Noviherbaspirillum saxi: one gene and its partner. The protein of the gene in region 2 interacts with the protein of the main gene of each other region in a pairwise test. Links are inferred from orthologs where the notes say so. Each region holds a gene or a part of one and is shown on either strand. Other genes may lie near its edges. The genes, in order: gyrA and gyrB.

Region 1 (7,727 bases), 790 kb from region 2 along the record:
GGTTGTGCCATCGGTGAATCGATTAGCGGTTACGTGTACCAACAACTTCGATTTCAACGCGGCGGTTCTTTGCGCGGCCAGCGGATGTCTTGTTGTCAGCGACCGGTTGCTTCTCGCCCTTGCCTTCAGTGTAGACGCGGTTGGCTTCAACACCCGTGGAAACCAGATAGGCCTTGACGGCTTCAGCGCGGCGAACCGACAGCTTCTGGTTGTAAGTGTCGGAACCGACGGAGTCGGTGTGACCAACAGCAATCACGACTTCCAGATTCATGCCCTTCAGCTTGGAGGACAGGTCATCCAGCTTCGCCTTGCCGTCCGGCTTCAGGACTGCCTTGTCGAAGTCAAAGAAGGCGTCAGCAGCAAAGGTGACTTTTTCAGAGATTGGAGCGGGAGCAGGTGCCGGAGCAGGTGCCGGAGCCGGAGCAGGTGCGGGAGCTGGAGCGGCAGCCGGTTTTGCGATTTCGCCGTCGCAACCTGGAACCGCATCAGCCGGTGTCCAGGTACCTGTACGCCAGCACAAACCGAACGGGTCACGAGCGATGACGCCGCGGCTGTCTTGCAGGTAGGCGCTGTTCGGAGTCTTGGCTTTGATGTCCTGCTGAGCCGAAGCAGAGAACGAAACAACTGCGGACGCAGCAAAGACGAGTGCTAATTTATTCATATTTTTCCTCTTGGTTGAGATATCCGCAGATTAACTGCGCTACAAGTGCCACTTTTTTAGAACTGAACTTCCGGTCGCTATTAGATCATCTTTTTACAAGGTTGTTCACCTGCAATGATCTTTAGTTAACTACATTTTGCCATAGGCGCGCAATACATCGATTGTTGCCGAATCAATGGTATGGCGATTTTAGCCACTCGTTGGGTTTTTGCAACGGATGCTCAAAAATTAATAGCATTTTCTAATCGATTTGCCAATCACCTTGGCAAATCGACTCAAACCACATCAATTATTTGGCAAAACCGCGTGCTTCAATCACTACGCGACGGTTCGGTGCCAGACACTCAATCAGTTGTTTTCGTGGCAATTTATCATTGCAGGCCTTGATTGATTGGGTCTTGCCGGCGCCAAGCGTATCGACTTCTGCGCGTACGCCTTTGCTCTTGATATAGGCGGCGACGGCATCGGCACGCTTTTCCGAAAGCTTTTGATTGTATTGCTGCGAACCAAGACGATCGGCATGGCCAGTGACGATGATCAGGTCGACCTTGGCGCAGGTATCCAGTTTGGTCATCACTTCGCTGTCGATACGTGTTTTGGCCGCGCCGCTGAGTACGGCCTTGTTGAAGGCGAAGCTCTCGTCGCTGCCTAGCGTAACGGCGAAGTCACAACGTTTCGGCGCAGGCGCGGGAGCCTGGGCGGTAGGGCCGGGGGGCGCGATGGGAGGCGCAATCGCCTTTGTCACTGGCGGCACCAGGTCGCCGTCGCAGCCGGGTACCGCATCGGCAGGGGTCCAGGTCCCGGTACGCCAGCAAAGGCCGAACGGGCTGCGTGCAATGACGCCGCGGCTGTCTTGCACGTATGCGCTGTTACCTTGCTTTGCCTGAATGTCGGTAAGGGATTGCGCGTGAACGCTGGTTGCGCCAATAAGTAAAAGCGCGAAAGCGGTAATTTTAAACATGAGACACCAAGGACTTTTTGAATATGTAGTTAATCTTCCGCAACATTTAATTTAAACACATTTTCCCGAAAACGTCCTGATTCACCGCTAATTCAATACCGATTGACCGCGCGGGCGCGGGAGTGGCGCTTTCCGCCATGCTAAAATCCAACGTTTGACGCGGTGTGATTTTATAAACCGCGTCGCCTGGGATAACCAGTCAACGACAGCACAGAGAAGCCGACTCGACAATGGATCAATTCGCCAAAGAGACTATCCCGATTTCCCTCGAAGAAGAGATGCGCAAGAGTTACCTCGATTATGCAATGAGCGTGATCGTGGGGCGGGCGCTTCCAGATGTGCGTGACGGCCTCAAGCCGGTGCATCGCCGCGTTCTGTTTGCGATGCACGAGACCAATAATGTCTGGAACCGCCCCTATGTAAAATGTGCGCGCGTCGTGGGTGAGGTCATGGGTAAGTACCACCCGCACGGCGACCAGGCGATCTACGACACGCTGGTACGAATGGCGCAGGACTTTTCTTTGCGCTATACCTTGGTGGACGGTCAGGGCAACTTCGGCTCGGTTGACGGCGACAACGCGGCAGCGATGCGTTATACCGAGTGCCGTCTCGACAAGATTTCCAGTGAACTGCTGGCCGACATCGAGAAGGATACGGTCGATTTTGTTCCTAACTACGACGGCAAGGAAAAAGAGCCGTCGGTGCTGCCGACGCGGATACCCAATCTGTTGATCAATGGGTCCTCCGGTATTGCAGTCGGCATGGCGACCAACATTCCCCCGCATAACATCACCGAAGTCATCGACGGCGCCTTGCACGTATTGCGCACGCCGGAATGCACGATCGATGATCTGATCGAAATCATTCCCGCACCCGACTTCCCGACTGCCGGCATCATTTACGGCGTGTCTGGCGTGCGCGACGGTTATCGTACCGGCCGCGGACGTGTGGTCATGCGTGCAAAGACGCATTTCGAGGAATTCGGCAAGGACAACCGAACCGCGATCATCGTGGACGAACTGCCGTACCAGGTGAACAAGAAGTCGCTGCTGGAACGCATTGCCGAACTGGTGCGCGACAAGAAGCTGGAAGGTATTTCTGACATTCGCGACGAGTCCGACAAGTCGGGCATGCGGGTGGTTATTGAACTCAAGCGTGGCGAAGTGCCCGAAGTGGTGCTGAATAACCTGTACAAGCAGACGCAGTTGCAGGATACCTTCGGCATGAACATGGTTGCCCTGGTGGACGGTCAGCCGAAGCTGCTGAACCTGAAGCAGATGCTGGAGTGCTTCCTGTCGCATCGCCGCGAAGTCGTCACCCGCCGTACGGTGTTCGAATTGCGCAAGGCGCGCGAGCGCGGTCACGTGCTGGAAGGCCTGGCTGTCGCATTGGCCAATATTGACGATTTCATCGCGATCATCAAGGCTGCACCGACGCCACCGATCGCGAAATCCGAATTGATGGCGCGTGCATGGGATTCTTCGCTGGTGCGCGAAATGCTTGCCCGTACCGGTGCTGAAAATGCCGGCGGTATTGAAGCCTTCCGACCCGAGAATCTGCCCAAGCACTACGGCATCCAGCCGGATGGACTTTACAAGCTGTCCGATGAGCAGGCGCAGGAAATCCTGCAAATGCGATTGCAGCGCCTGACCGGCCTAGAGCAGGACAAGATTGTCAACGAGTACAAGGAAGTCATGGCGCAGATCGCCGACTTGCTCGACATCCTCGCCAAACCGGAACGCGTCACGGCGATCATCACTGACGAACTGACGGCAGCAAAGAACGAATACGGCGATGGCAACAAGGACATACGCCGCTCGCAAATCGAGTTGAACGCGACCGACCTCGGAACCGAAGACCTGATCACGCCGCAGGACATGGTGGTGACGCTCTCGCACACTGGTTACATGAAATCGCAGCCGGTATCGGAATACCGCGCGCAAAAACGTGGCGGCCGCGGCAAGCAGGCGATGGCAACCAAGGAAGACGACTGGATCGACCAGCTTTTCATTGCGAACACGCATGACTACATCGTGTGCTTCTCGAATCGGGGCCGTTTGTACTGGCTGAAGGTGTGGGAAGTGCCGCAAGGCTCGCGCAACTCGCGCGGCAAGCCTATCGTCAACATGTTCCCGCTGCAGGATGGCGAGAAGATTACCGTGGTATTGCCGCTCTCCGGGGAAAATCGCACCTTCCCCGAAGACCGCTATGTGTTCATGTCGACCAGCCTCGGCACTGTCAAGAAAACGCCGCTGACCGAATTCAGCAATCCGCGCAAAGCCGGCATTATTGCAGTCGATCTCGATGAAGGCGATTTCCTGATCGGTGCGGCGCTCACCGACGGCAAGCATGACGTGATGCTGTTCTCCGATTCCGGTAAGGCGGTGCGTTTCGATGAAAACGACGTGCGTCCGATGGGACGCAATGCGCGCGGTGTGCGTGGGATGAGCCTGGAAGAAGGCCAGCAAGTCATTGCTTTGTTGGTCGCCGAGAACGAACAGCAGTCGGTGTTGACCGCGACCGAAAACGGTTTCGGCAAACGAACGCCTATTCTCGAGTACACACGCCATGGCCGCGGCACCAAGGGCATGATCGCGATTTCGACCAGCGAGCGTAACGGCAAGGTCGTGGCGGCAACCCTGGTTGAGCCGAACGACGAAATCATGATGATCACCACCGGTGGCGTGCTGATCCGTACCCGGGTGTCCGAGATTCGCGAAATGGGTCGTGCAACGCAAGGCGTGACACTGATCGCGGTGGAAGACGGCACCAAGCTGAGCGGCTTGCAGCGCATCGTTGAATCCGATGTGGAAGAAGAAAACGGCGGCGCGGAGGAAGAATGACACGCGTCTATAACTTCTCCGCAGGCCCGGCTGTGCTGCCTCAGGACGTGCTGCAGCAAGCGGCCGAAGAAATGCTCGACTGGCATGGCAGCGGCATGTCGGTGATGGAGATGAGCCATCGCGGCAAGGAATTCATTTCCATTTATGAAGCAGCAGAGCGCGATTTTCGCGAATTGCTCGGCGTGCCGGCAAACTACAAGATCCTGTTCTTGCAAGGCGGCGGCATCGGCGAAAATGCGATCGTGCCACTGAATCTGGTGGCTCGAAAGTCGCAGCCGGCGGTAGTCGACTTCGTGAATACCGGCTCGTGGTCTTCCAAGTCGATCAAGGAGGCGAAGAAATATTGCACGGTCAATGTCGCCGCTTCGTCCGAGGCACAGAAATTTACCGTGATTCCGCCGCGTGACAGCTGGAAGCTGTCGAAAGACGCTGCCTACGTCCATATTTGCACCAATGAAACCATCGACGGTGTCGAATTCCAGTACACACCGGAGATTGGTGCCGAGACTGGAAATGCGCCGCTGGTGGCCGACATGTCGTCGCACATCCTGTCGCGTGCAGTCGATGTGTCGAAGTACGGCGTCATCTTTGGCGGTGCGCAAAAGAACATCGGCCCGGCCGGCCTCACATTGGTGATTGCGCGCGATGACCTGATTGGTCATGCGTTGTCTATTTGTCCGTCGGCCTTCGACTGGAAACTGGTTGCTGAAAACCATTCGATGTACAACACGCCGCCGACGTATTCAATTTACATCGCCGGCCTGGTGTTCCAGTGGTTGAAGAAGCAGGGCGGGGTCGCAGCGATGGAGCAGCGCAACATCGCCAAGGCGGCATTGTTGTACGACTACTTTGACTCGACTGATTTCTACAGCAACAAGATTGCGAAGGATTGCCGTTCCCGCATGAACGTGCCGTTCTTCCTGCGCGACGAGTCCCTGAACGATATCTTTCTCGCCGGCGCGAAGGAACGTCACCTGCTGCAGCTGAAAGGCCACAAGTCCGTCGGCGGCATGCGTGCATCGATCTACAATGCGATGCCCGTCGAAGGGGTGCAGGCGCTGGTCGATTATTTGAAAGAATTTGAAAAGAAGCACGGCTGACGCCGTTACGGCGACGGGGGCAAACCGGCGATGCGCATTGCATGCAGTCAGGCGTGCGTATTCCTGCAAGTAGCTGTGCCTGCCGCGCACCTGAATGACCTCATACAATGATGACGGACGATAAACTTAAACCCTTGCGGGAACAGATCGATGCGATCGATGCCCAGCTGCTCGATCTCTTGAACCGGCGCGCACGCGTTGCGCAGGCAGTCGGCCACGTCAAGGCGGAAACCAATGCGCCGGTGTTCCGCCCGGAGCGTGAAGCGCACGTGTTGCAGAAGGTTGCCGACAATAACGGCGGTCCGCTGCATAGCGGCGATGTTCAGACGATTTTTCGCGAAATCATGTCGGCTTGCCGTGCGCTGGAACGTCGGGTGAACGTTGCTTATCTCGGTCCTGCGGGCACCTTCAGCGAACAGGCGGTTTACCAGCAATTCGGTCATGCGGTCGAAGGCGTGCCTTGCGCATCCATCGATGAAGTGTTCCGTGCAACCGAAGCGGGGACCGCGGACTTTGGCGTCGTGCCTGTGGAAAATTCATCCGAGGGCGCCATCAACCGCACGCTCGATTTGCTGTTGCAGACCACGCTGTCGATCAGCGGCGAACTGTCGATTCCCGTGCATCACAGCCTGATGACAGGCAGCGGCAATATGGAAGGCGTCATTCGCATCTGCGCGCATTCGCAAGCGCTGGCGCAATGCCATACCTGGCTCAATCAGAACTATCCACGAATCGAACGCCAGGCCGTTGCTTCCAACGGCGAAGCGGCACGCCTTGCAAGCGAAGATCCGACGACAGCCGCCATCGCTGGTGAAATCGCTGGCCAGCGCTATAACCTCGGCGTGGTGAAAGCTCATGTCCAGGACGATCCGCACAATCGCACCCGGTTTGCCGTCATCGGTCGATTGCAGCCCACGCCCAGCGGCAGGGACCAGACCTCGCTGGTGCTTGCAGTGCCCAACAAGGCGGGCGCGGTACACAACCTGCTTGCGCCGCTGGCTAAGCACGGCGTATCGATGACTCGGTTCGAATCGCGGCCCGCACGTATCGGCACCTGGGAATACTACTTCTACGTTGACGTGGAAGGACATGCCCAAGACGACAAGGTCATCAATGCGCTGGCCGAGCTCAAGCAGAATGCGGCTTTCTTCAAGGTTCTCGGTTCTTATCCATTCAGTCTTTATTGATTGCCGGCCGATTGTATGGGGAGCACGATTCCCCAATGCGGCCGTGTCGGCAGCTTATTTTTTGGAAACCATCATGACTATTCAATTCGGTCCCGATTACGTTCGTGCCATCGCTCCTTACCAAGGAGGCAAGCCGATCGCTGAAGTGGCGCGCGAGTTTGGCCTTGACGAAGCAAAAATCATCAAGCTAGCGTCCAATGAAAATCCGCTCGGCATGCCCGATTCCGCGAAACAAGCCATGCTTGCCGCGATGGGCGATATCGGCCGCTATCCGGACTCCAACGGTTTCGACCTGAAGCAGACCATCATCAACAAGTACAAGGTACCTGCAGACTGGATCACGCTGGGCAACGGCAGCAACGACATTCTCGAACTGGCTGCACATGCCTTCGTGCAACCGGGACAGTCGGTGGTATATGCGCAGTATTCATTTGCCGTGTATGCACTCGCGACGCAGGCGATCGGTGCGCGCGCAATCGTCGTGGCTGCCAAAGATTACGGGCACGATCTGCCCGCGATGGCGAAAGCGATTACCGCCGACACGCGACTGGTCTTCATCGCCAATCCAAACAATCCGACCGGGACCTTTATTCCGGCCGCCGAAATCGAGGCCTTCCTTGCCAAGGTGCCGCAAGACGTGGTTGTCGTGCTTGACGAAGCCTATAACGAATATCTCGCTCCGGAACTGCAATACGACTCGATAGCATGGGTGCAGCAGTATCCCAATCTGCTCGTGTCGCGCACGCTGTCCAAGGCATACGGCCTGGCCGGGCTGCGTGTCGGTTTCGGCATCGCCCAGCCTGTCATCACGGATTTGCTGAACCGCATTCGCCAGCCGTTCAACGTCAATTCGATGGCACAGGCAGCCGCCGTTGCGGCGCTGAATGACAGCGCATTCCTGCAAAAGAGTGCGCAACTGAATGCCGAGGGCTACCAACAGCTGACACAGGCATTCGATGCGATGGATCTCGAATA
Region 2 (7,205 bases):
CACTTGAAGGGACAACAGAGCCGTGAAACTAGTGTTCATGATTTCCCCTCCAACGGCGAACTAAGGTTATGACTCATGCTGCAGACCCTAACTTTGTGTAATAAAGCATAGCTACCCACCATACGCAATAGGCAATAGGCAACTATTGGCCGCTGGTCGCCTCTGAACCGCGGCTAGGATTAGACAGCTTATGGCGATGAAGCGGCCGCTGAACTTGCGGCTGCGAACAGGAAGATCCGACCCTGAACGGCCAGTTATGCTTCTCAACAGCGGACCCTCAACGTCTGAGTTGAGCTGCAATTCGTGCCGCAGGCGAGTGGGTCAGAAGGCATGCCCTTACTGCACTGATCGTTACTCGACTTCTTCAAACGCTCCCGTACGCACCTCGCCGCTGCGCACGTAGCGGGTGATTAGCACACCGCCAGGCGTGCTGGTCGAGTGCGCCAGGGTGAAGGCCGACGCTTGTGCGTTGTCGCCGAACAAGCGCTTGCCGCGCCCAAGTATGACGGGGTAAATCAGAAGCCGAAGCTCGTCCACCAGCCCGGCTGCGAGCAGTTGGCGCACCATGTCGCCGCTGCCAAACGTCAATAGATTGGCGCCGTCCTGGTGTTTAAGCGCACGTATTGCGTCGGCAAGGTCGCCCTCCAGCGCATGACTGTTCTGCCAGTCAAGCGTATCGGACCGATGCGTGGCTACGTGCTTGGGTACGCTGCTGAACAGGTCGGCCATGGCGCGGCTGTCTGAATCGGCTGGCACACGCGGCCAATACGCCGCGAATATGTCGTAAGTGCAACGCCCGAGCAGCAACTCGAACGGCTGCGAGAGCAGGTCCTGCAAGTTTTGGCCGATGGCTTCGTCGGTGTACGGCACTATCCAGCCACCGAGGTGGAATTCGCCGCTAGGATCCTCCTTAGGCCTACCGGGGGATTGCATAACCCCATCTAGACTGATGAAAGCCGCAACGATGAGCTTGCCCATACTGTTCTCCAAGTCGGCGGACCCGATCGGTCCACAGATACGACGAGCGATTGGCATGTGTATCAACAACCAGCCTCAACGGCCTGCACATATTAATGCTGGCCGTGCCAAGCCTAACGCATGCAATACCAGGCGCACCTTAGTGAACTTATCTCGCCATGCTGCAGTTCGCCTGCGGTCTCACCGCTTGGCGCTCAGCCCTACCGAAATAGGTTTTTAGTGCAAGCCATTGCGTTACACATGTTGCCATTTTGTGAAGTGGCATGCGCATCGACCTGTACGCCATTGTTATTGTTTCCGCCGAAAGTACTATCGGCATAGGATGAATCGCCATACGCCTTGAAGCCGTACTGCTGATTGTCGCTGATGACACTTTTTTGCAAGAGGATGTCGACGCCGGCAATGCCATCTCCACCGTTGTGTTCAATGACGCTATTGCGGATGAGACCGCCAAACATGACGATGCCGCCGCTTCCATTACCGGAAACCTGCACGCTTTCCACTTGGCTCGAATTTGATTTCAGATATATCCCAACGTTTCCCATCCCGTAGATGCCGCCGTTTTTGACGACAACCTTCTCCCGGCCCAAGGCGTGTATTCCATTGCCTGTTCCGACCAAGGAACAGGATACGGGTGGCTGTGTGCAAGAGCCGGGACCGTGAATCGAAAAGCCGTTCAGGTCGATGGTGACATCATCGGCGTTGATCTCGATGGCGGTAGTGTGGGCGTCGGCCACGACCAAGTTGTCGCTGAGTCGGTAGGTTCCCGGCTCGTTGATGACCATTAAAAATTTGGCCTCTACGTCGGCTCTGAAATCTCCGCCTGCCAGTGCAATGACCGGCATTGTCAATGCTGCACCTGCTACACGTGCCGCAAGCACCTTCCACATTCGGTGGTACATCTGGTTCATTGTGATCAGCGCACCCGCGTGCGCAGGGTGAGTCAACTACTATCAGGATAGCCTTTCGGATTCACGTCACCAAGGTTGTTTCCGGTAACACCTTCGAGCAGGGCACGCATCCGTTCCCAGTGAGCTCCTTCCCAAAATACTCTCCGGCAAACCTTGCAGGTGGAGAACCTGTCATAGCGTGCCAGCACGCCTGCAGGCAGCAGAAGTTTCAAGCGGCTTTTATCTATGCCATGCAAGGGAGCATTGCAGTGAAGGCAGAGGGTGAAAGGACGCATGCTTCCGATGAGGTCGAGGCGGTCCACGATCTCGCGTAGTTGGCTGGAGGGTTTTAAGGCCCGTACGTAGCAGCCATGCGTGATTTCTCGGCGCATGAGGAGGGCGTGATCCCGTGTCAATGCGATGCGATCTTCGTGCGCCGAAATGGCGGCGATTTCCTCATCAGAACATTGCGTTTCATACAGCGTGTCGAACCCGGCCATGCGCAGCAGGCGCGCCAGTCCTCCAAGATGCACATCGGCAACGAATCGCGTTACCCGTAATGGGTGATCGCGCACGCGCAAGAGCGAAGTGATGTCCAGTGACTCGTATTTCGGATAGACCGCCACCCGGTCGCCTTCCTGCAGCAAGCGGTCGAAGCCGACGGATTCGCCATTGACCAACACCAGTTCCACTTCGGTATGCGGCACGCCGAGTGCTTCGATCATGTGCTTGGTCGTGGCCGCCCGAGCGCAGGGACAGACGAATTCGCGTTTGCGCCTGCCGGGGGCGAGGAAGTCGTTCAGTTCCTCATAGAAGCGGAACATAGCCGTGACCATGCTGCCATTATGGCACTTACCGCTGCACGCTTGGCTTGCGGGCTTACCACTTCGTCCCACAACATCCTTCAAGGCCGCATTGTCCAGCATGGCCTCTGCCAGCAATCGCTTGAGCTTGTTGTTCTCGGCTTCCAGTGCCTTCAACCGCTGTGCTTCCGACACCGTCATGCCGCCAAACTTGGCCTTTCAGTTGTAGTACGTCGCATCGCTGATACCATACTTCTGACACAGCACTGCCATCTTCATTCCCGCTTCGGCTTCTTTCAGGACGCCGATCATTTGTGCGTCGGTGAATCGTTTTTTCATGCCTGCCTTGCAGGGGCAGACTCTACATCATCGCCGTACTAAGCTCGGGTAGCAGGTTACCCTCGCATTCACGGCCACTTCGGTGCAAGCGGCTGTGAACATGTTGAACTGCTTGTCGGCAATGACGTTCCTGCTGAAATAGTGGTCGGCGAAATGCCTATTGGCACGCCTTGCTGACAAGCATTCTGCGATCCGACTTACGGCCGACAAGATCCTGGTAATTCCGCAATGATGGAAGGATGGCTGCTGATCTGACTGAGCCGAGTCGTCGCTAATTGATGACGGCTGCTATAGACCGCATTCCCAGCGGTCGCTGACGAACCGTGAACTGGAACATGCGACCCAAAGTAGACTGTCGTCGCAGCCGTTCTATATACTGTGACGTCACATTTGGATGTGAAAATTATGCAATTAAAAGCATTAGAAAAGCAGTTAAGTTTTCTAAGAGAAATCGACCGGCTGAAGACCGTTGTACGGCAGTCACCGCTACTCGACAAAAGTCGGAAAGAAAATTCTGCCGAGCATTCTTGGCACTTAGCGATGTATGCCTTACTACTGAATGAGTATGCCTGCGGACCTGTGAATACACATCGCGTTATACAGATGCTCTTACTGCATGACGTCGTCGAGATAGACGTCGGCGATTTTCCAATCCATAGTGGGTCTTCAAGCGAATTGCAGACTGAACAAGAATCTAGAGCAGCGGCGCGATTGTTTGGCTTATTGCCACAGCAACAAGGCAACGAACTTCTGGCTTTATGGCAGGAATTTGAGCGTGCAGAGACAGAGGACGCGAAGTTTGCGAAGGCGCTAGATCGCTTTCAACCTCTCCTTATAAACGTATTCACCGGTGGAGGAACCTGGACAGAGAACAGTGTTTCACTTGAACAGGTCTTCTCCCGGTATGGTCCCGTCATTAAAACAGGTGCACCGCTGCTATGGACCGTGTGTGAGCAGTGGGTAACTCAACACTTTGCGGGGCAAGCGTCAGGAACGTCGAAGCAAGCTAATTGAGCACAAGGACAGGGCATTATGAATGACTCGTTGTGCGTACTTTGGTGCGGGAAGATGTACTTGTAGCGACTGGACCTGTGCCCAAGGGACTGTCCGCTTTGGCCGACTGCAGAAGCCCAAGCGTTCTTCACTGACCGGTATGTGTCTGGAAGCAGTCTCCCACCCAATCGGGCGGTCTCGCCGGCACAACAAAAAAGGCCAGCAGTTCAATGCTAGCCTTTTCTCCTACCAGTCTTCTATCTGACTTGGTAGCTTAGGTAGGATTTTTTCATTAAGTTCGAAAATTTGTTTTCACCGGAGTGAGACAATTTTCATCTTCTCTGAGAACCTACAAGCCAAAAAATCAAACGTCAATATTCCCCGCCTGCAGCGCATTCAATTCAATAAATGCCCGACGCGGCTCCACATCATCACCCATCAAGGTCGTAAAGATCTGGTCCGCGGCAATCGCGTCTTCAATCTGCACTCTCAGCAAACGCCGCACGGTCGGATCCATCGTCGTTTCCCACAACTGTGCGGGATTCATTTCGCCCAAACCTTTGTAGCGCTGCTTGGACACGCCGCGTTCTGCTTCGTCGCGCAGCCAGCTCATCGCTTCGTGGAAGTTGCGGATCGCGATTTCCTTTGCCTTGTCGCCCTGACCACGACGGACCATGGCGCCGGGGCCGATCAGGCCTTTGAAGGTGGCGGCGGCGGCCGACAAGACCTGATAGTCGGGGCCATGGACGAAGTCGGCGTCGATGGTGCTGATCTTGAAGTTGCCGAAGTGGCGACGCTGGATGCGCAGCATGTGCTTGTCCGACAGTTCGTCGGATTTCACGATCACTTCGACGGCCGGGTCATTGATGGCCTTGCCAAGTGCTACGGCCGAGGCTTCGGCATGGTCGGCGTTGTCGAGATTGAGCGTGACGCCGGTCATGATGGCCGACAGCGCCGCATCGTCGATCGCACGCGACAGGCGCATGATGATGGCATTGGCCGTGTTGTACTGACGGACCAGTTCGGCCAGGGCGTCGCCGACGATCGGCTGGGCATTGTCGGTGGGGATCAGCGCCGCATCGTTGAGCGCGATCTGCATCATGTAGCTGGCTTCTTCGACGTCATCCTTCAGGTAGCGTTCGTCGCGTCCATGCTTGACCTTGTACAGCGGCGGCTGGGCAATATAGACATGACCGCGTTCAACCAGCTGCGGCATCTGGCGATACAGCAGGGTCAGCAACAGCGTGCGGATGTGGGCGCCGTCGACGTCCGCGTCGGTCATGATGATGATGCGGTGGTAGCGCAGCTTTTCAACGTTGAACTCGTCCGGTCCGATGCTGGTGCCTAGCGTGGCGATCAGCGTGGTGATCTGCTCGGAGGACAGCATCTTTTCGAAGCGGGCTTTTTCGACGTTGAGCACCTTGCCGCGCAGCGGCAGGATCGCCTGGAATTTGCGGTCGCGTCCTTGCTTGGCCGAGCCGCCTGCGGAGTCACCCTCGACGATGTAGAGTTCACACAGCGCCGGATCTTTTTCCTGGCAGTCGGCCAGTTTGGCGGACAGGCCGAGGCCGTCCATCACGCCTTTGCGGCGGGTCAGTTCGCGCGCCTTGCGTGCGGCTTCGCGGGCACGCGCGGCTTCGACGATCTTGCCGCAAATGATCTTGGCGTCGTTGGGCTTTTCCATCAGGTAGTCGGTCAGCGTCTTGGCGACGATCTCTTCCACCGGGCCGCGCACTTCGCTTGATACCAGCTTGTCCTTGGTTTGCGAGCTGAACTTTGGCTCAGGTACCTTGACCGACAAGACGCAGGTCAAGCCTTCGCGCATGTCATCGCCGGAGATCTCGACCTTGGCTTTCTTGGCGAAGTCGTTTTCGTCGATGTACTTGTTGATGACGCGGGTCATCGCAGCGCGCAGGCCGGTCAGGTGAGTGCCGCCGTCGCGCTGGGGAATGTTGTTGGTAAAGCAGAGCACCTGTTCGTTGTAGGCATCATTCCATTGCATCGAGACGTCGACGCTGATGTTGGTAGCGTGCTCGGACATCTTTTCGCCGGTCGCCTGAAACACGGTCGGGTGCAGCACACTCTTGTTCTTGTTGATGTATTCGACGAAGCCGCGAGTGCCGCCTTCGAATGCGAAGTCTTCTTCCTTGCCGGTGCGCTGGTCGGTCAGCTTGATATGCACGCCATTGTTGAGGAAAGAAAGTTCGCGGATACGCTTGGCGAGGATGTCGTAATGGAACTCAACATGCGTGAAAATATCTTCATCAGCCCAGAAGTGGACTTCGGTGCCGCGCTTGTCGGTTTCGCCGATGACCTTGATCGGGGAAGTCGGCACGCCATCGACCGATTCCAGTTCGCGGTTTTGCACGATGCCTCGGGCGAATTCCATCGCGTGCACCTTGCCGTCGCGGCGAATCGTCAGCTTCAGGAGCTTGGACAGCGCGTTGACGCAAGAGACGCCGACGCCGTGCAGACCGCCGGAGACCTTGTACGAGTTCTGGTCGAACTTGCCGCCGGCGTGCAGTTCGGTCATTACGATTTCTGCCGCGCTGCGCTTGGGATCGTGCTTGTCATCCCACTTGATACCGGTGGGGATACCCCGGCCGTTATCGGTAATCGAAATTGAATTGTCGGAGTGAATGGTGACGTGGATTTCCGAGCAATGGCCGGCCAATGCTTCGTCGATCGAGTTGTCGAGCACTTCGAAAACCAGGTGATGCAGACCCGTGCCGTCGGAAGTGTCACCGATGTACATGCCAGGACGCTTGCGCACTGCTTCGAGACCTTCGAGGATCTGGATCGAGGAGGCGCCGTACTGGCTTTGCTGCGGTTGCGGAGTTTCTTGAGGAATCGCGGACATGGCTGCTTTCTGATGATTCGGGTGACGACTAAAGAGCGAGAGACTTCGGGTTCCCGCCCCTTTTCAGTGGGCGGGTTAGATTGAGGCAACAAGGTTGGACCGAAAAAACCTTTGAACCGACCTTCTTACCCCCATCCCAAACTTCCCCCTGACAGGGGGAGCCCGGCGGCGAAAAATTTACACTTTCTAAAACGCAGCAAAGGGGCTCGCTTTACCTACAGCGGCCCCCTTGCTTTCCTTCCTGTTCAAGTCATCAAATGCGCATCGGCATCACGACGTATTTGAAGTCGGCGTTGTCCGGCACGGTAATCAGTGCGGACGAATTGGCGTCTCCAAGCGCGA

What was found.
Region 1: the proteins of gyrB (region 2) and gyrA interact in binary tests that used the Escherichia coli proteins (3 or more experiments, as listed by UniProt). The link is inferred for Noviherbaspirillum saxi from one-to-one orthologs.

The regions. Positions count from the first base shown.
Region 1 is NZ_QYUO01000001.1:1,002,055-1,009,781, forward strand. Bases 1,514-4,665 are described here. They hold gyrA (DNA gyrase subunit A), read left to right. Parts: upstream 1,514-1,852; coding sequence 1,853-4,465; downstream 4,466-4,665. Other genes in these bases: D3871_RS04855 (OmpA family protein), read right to left, coding at 1,514-1,622; serC (3-phosphoserine/phosphohydroxythreonine transaminase), read left to right, coding at 4,462-4,665. In the rest of the region: outer membrane protein OmpA, read right to left, coding at 23-661; more of D3871_RS04855, read right to left, coding at 951-1,513; more of serC, read left to right, coding at 4,666-5,565; pheA (prephenate dehydratase), read left to right, coding at 5,676-6,752; hisC (histidinol-phosphate transaminase), read left to right, coding at 6,826-7,727. UniProt on the Escherichia coli protein: A type II topoisomerase that negatively supercoils closed circular double-stranded (ds) DNA in an ATP-dependent manner to maintain chromosomes in an underwound state.
Region 2 is NZ_QYUO01000001.1:218,138-225,342, reverse strand. What follows is about bases 4,116-7,205. They hold gyrB (DNA topoisomerase (ATP-hydrolyzing) subunit B), read right to left. Parts: upstream 6,864-7,205; coding sequence 4,368-6,863; downstream 4,116-4,367. Other genes in these bases: dnaN (DNA polymerase III subunit beta), read right to left, coding at 7,117-7,205. Also shown: D3871_RS01190 (NAD(P)H-dependent flavin oxidoreductase), read right to left, coding at 1-39; D3871_RS01185 (dihydrofolate reductase family protein), read right to left, coding at 352-978; D3871_RS01180 (right-handed parallel beta-helix repeat-containing protein), read right to left, coding at 1,179-1,889; D3871_RS01175 (Mut7-C RNAse domain-containing protein), read right to left, coding at 1,922-2,704; D3871_RS01160 (HD domain-containing protein), read left to right, coding at 3,416-4,024. UniProt on the Escherichia coli protein: DNA gyrase negatively supercoils closed circular double-stranded DNA in an ATP-dependent manner to maintain chromosomes in an underwound state.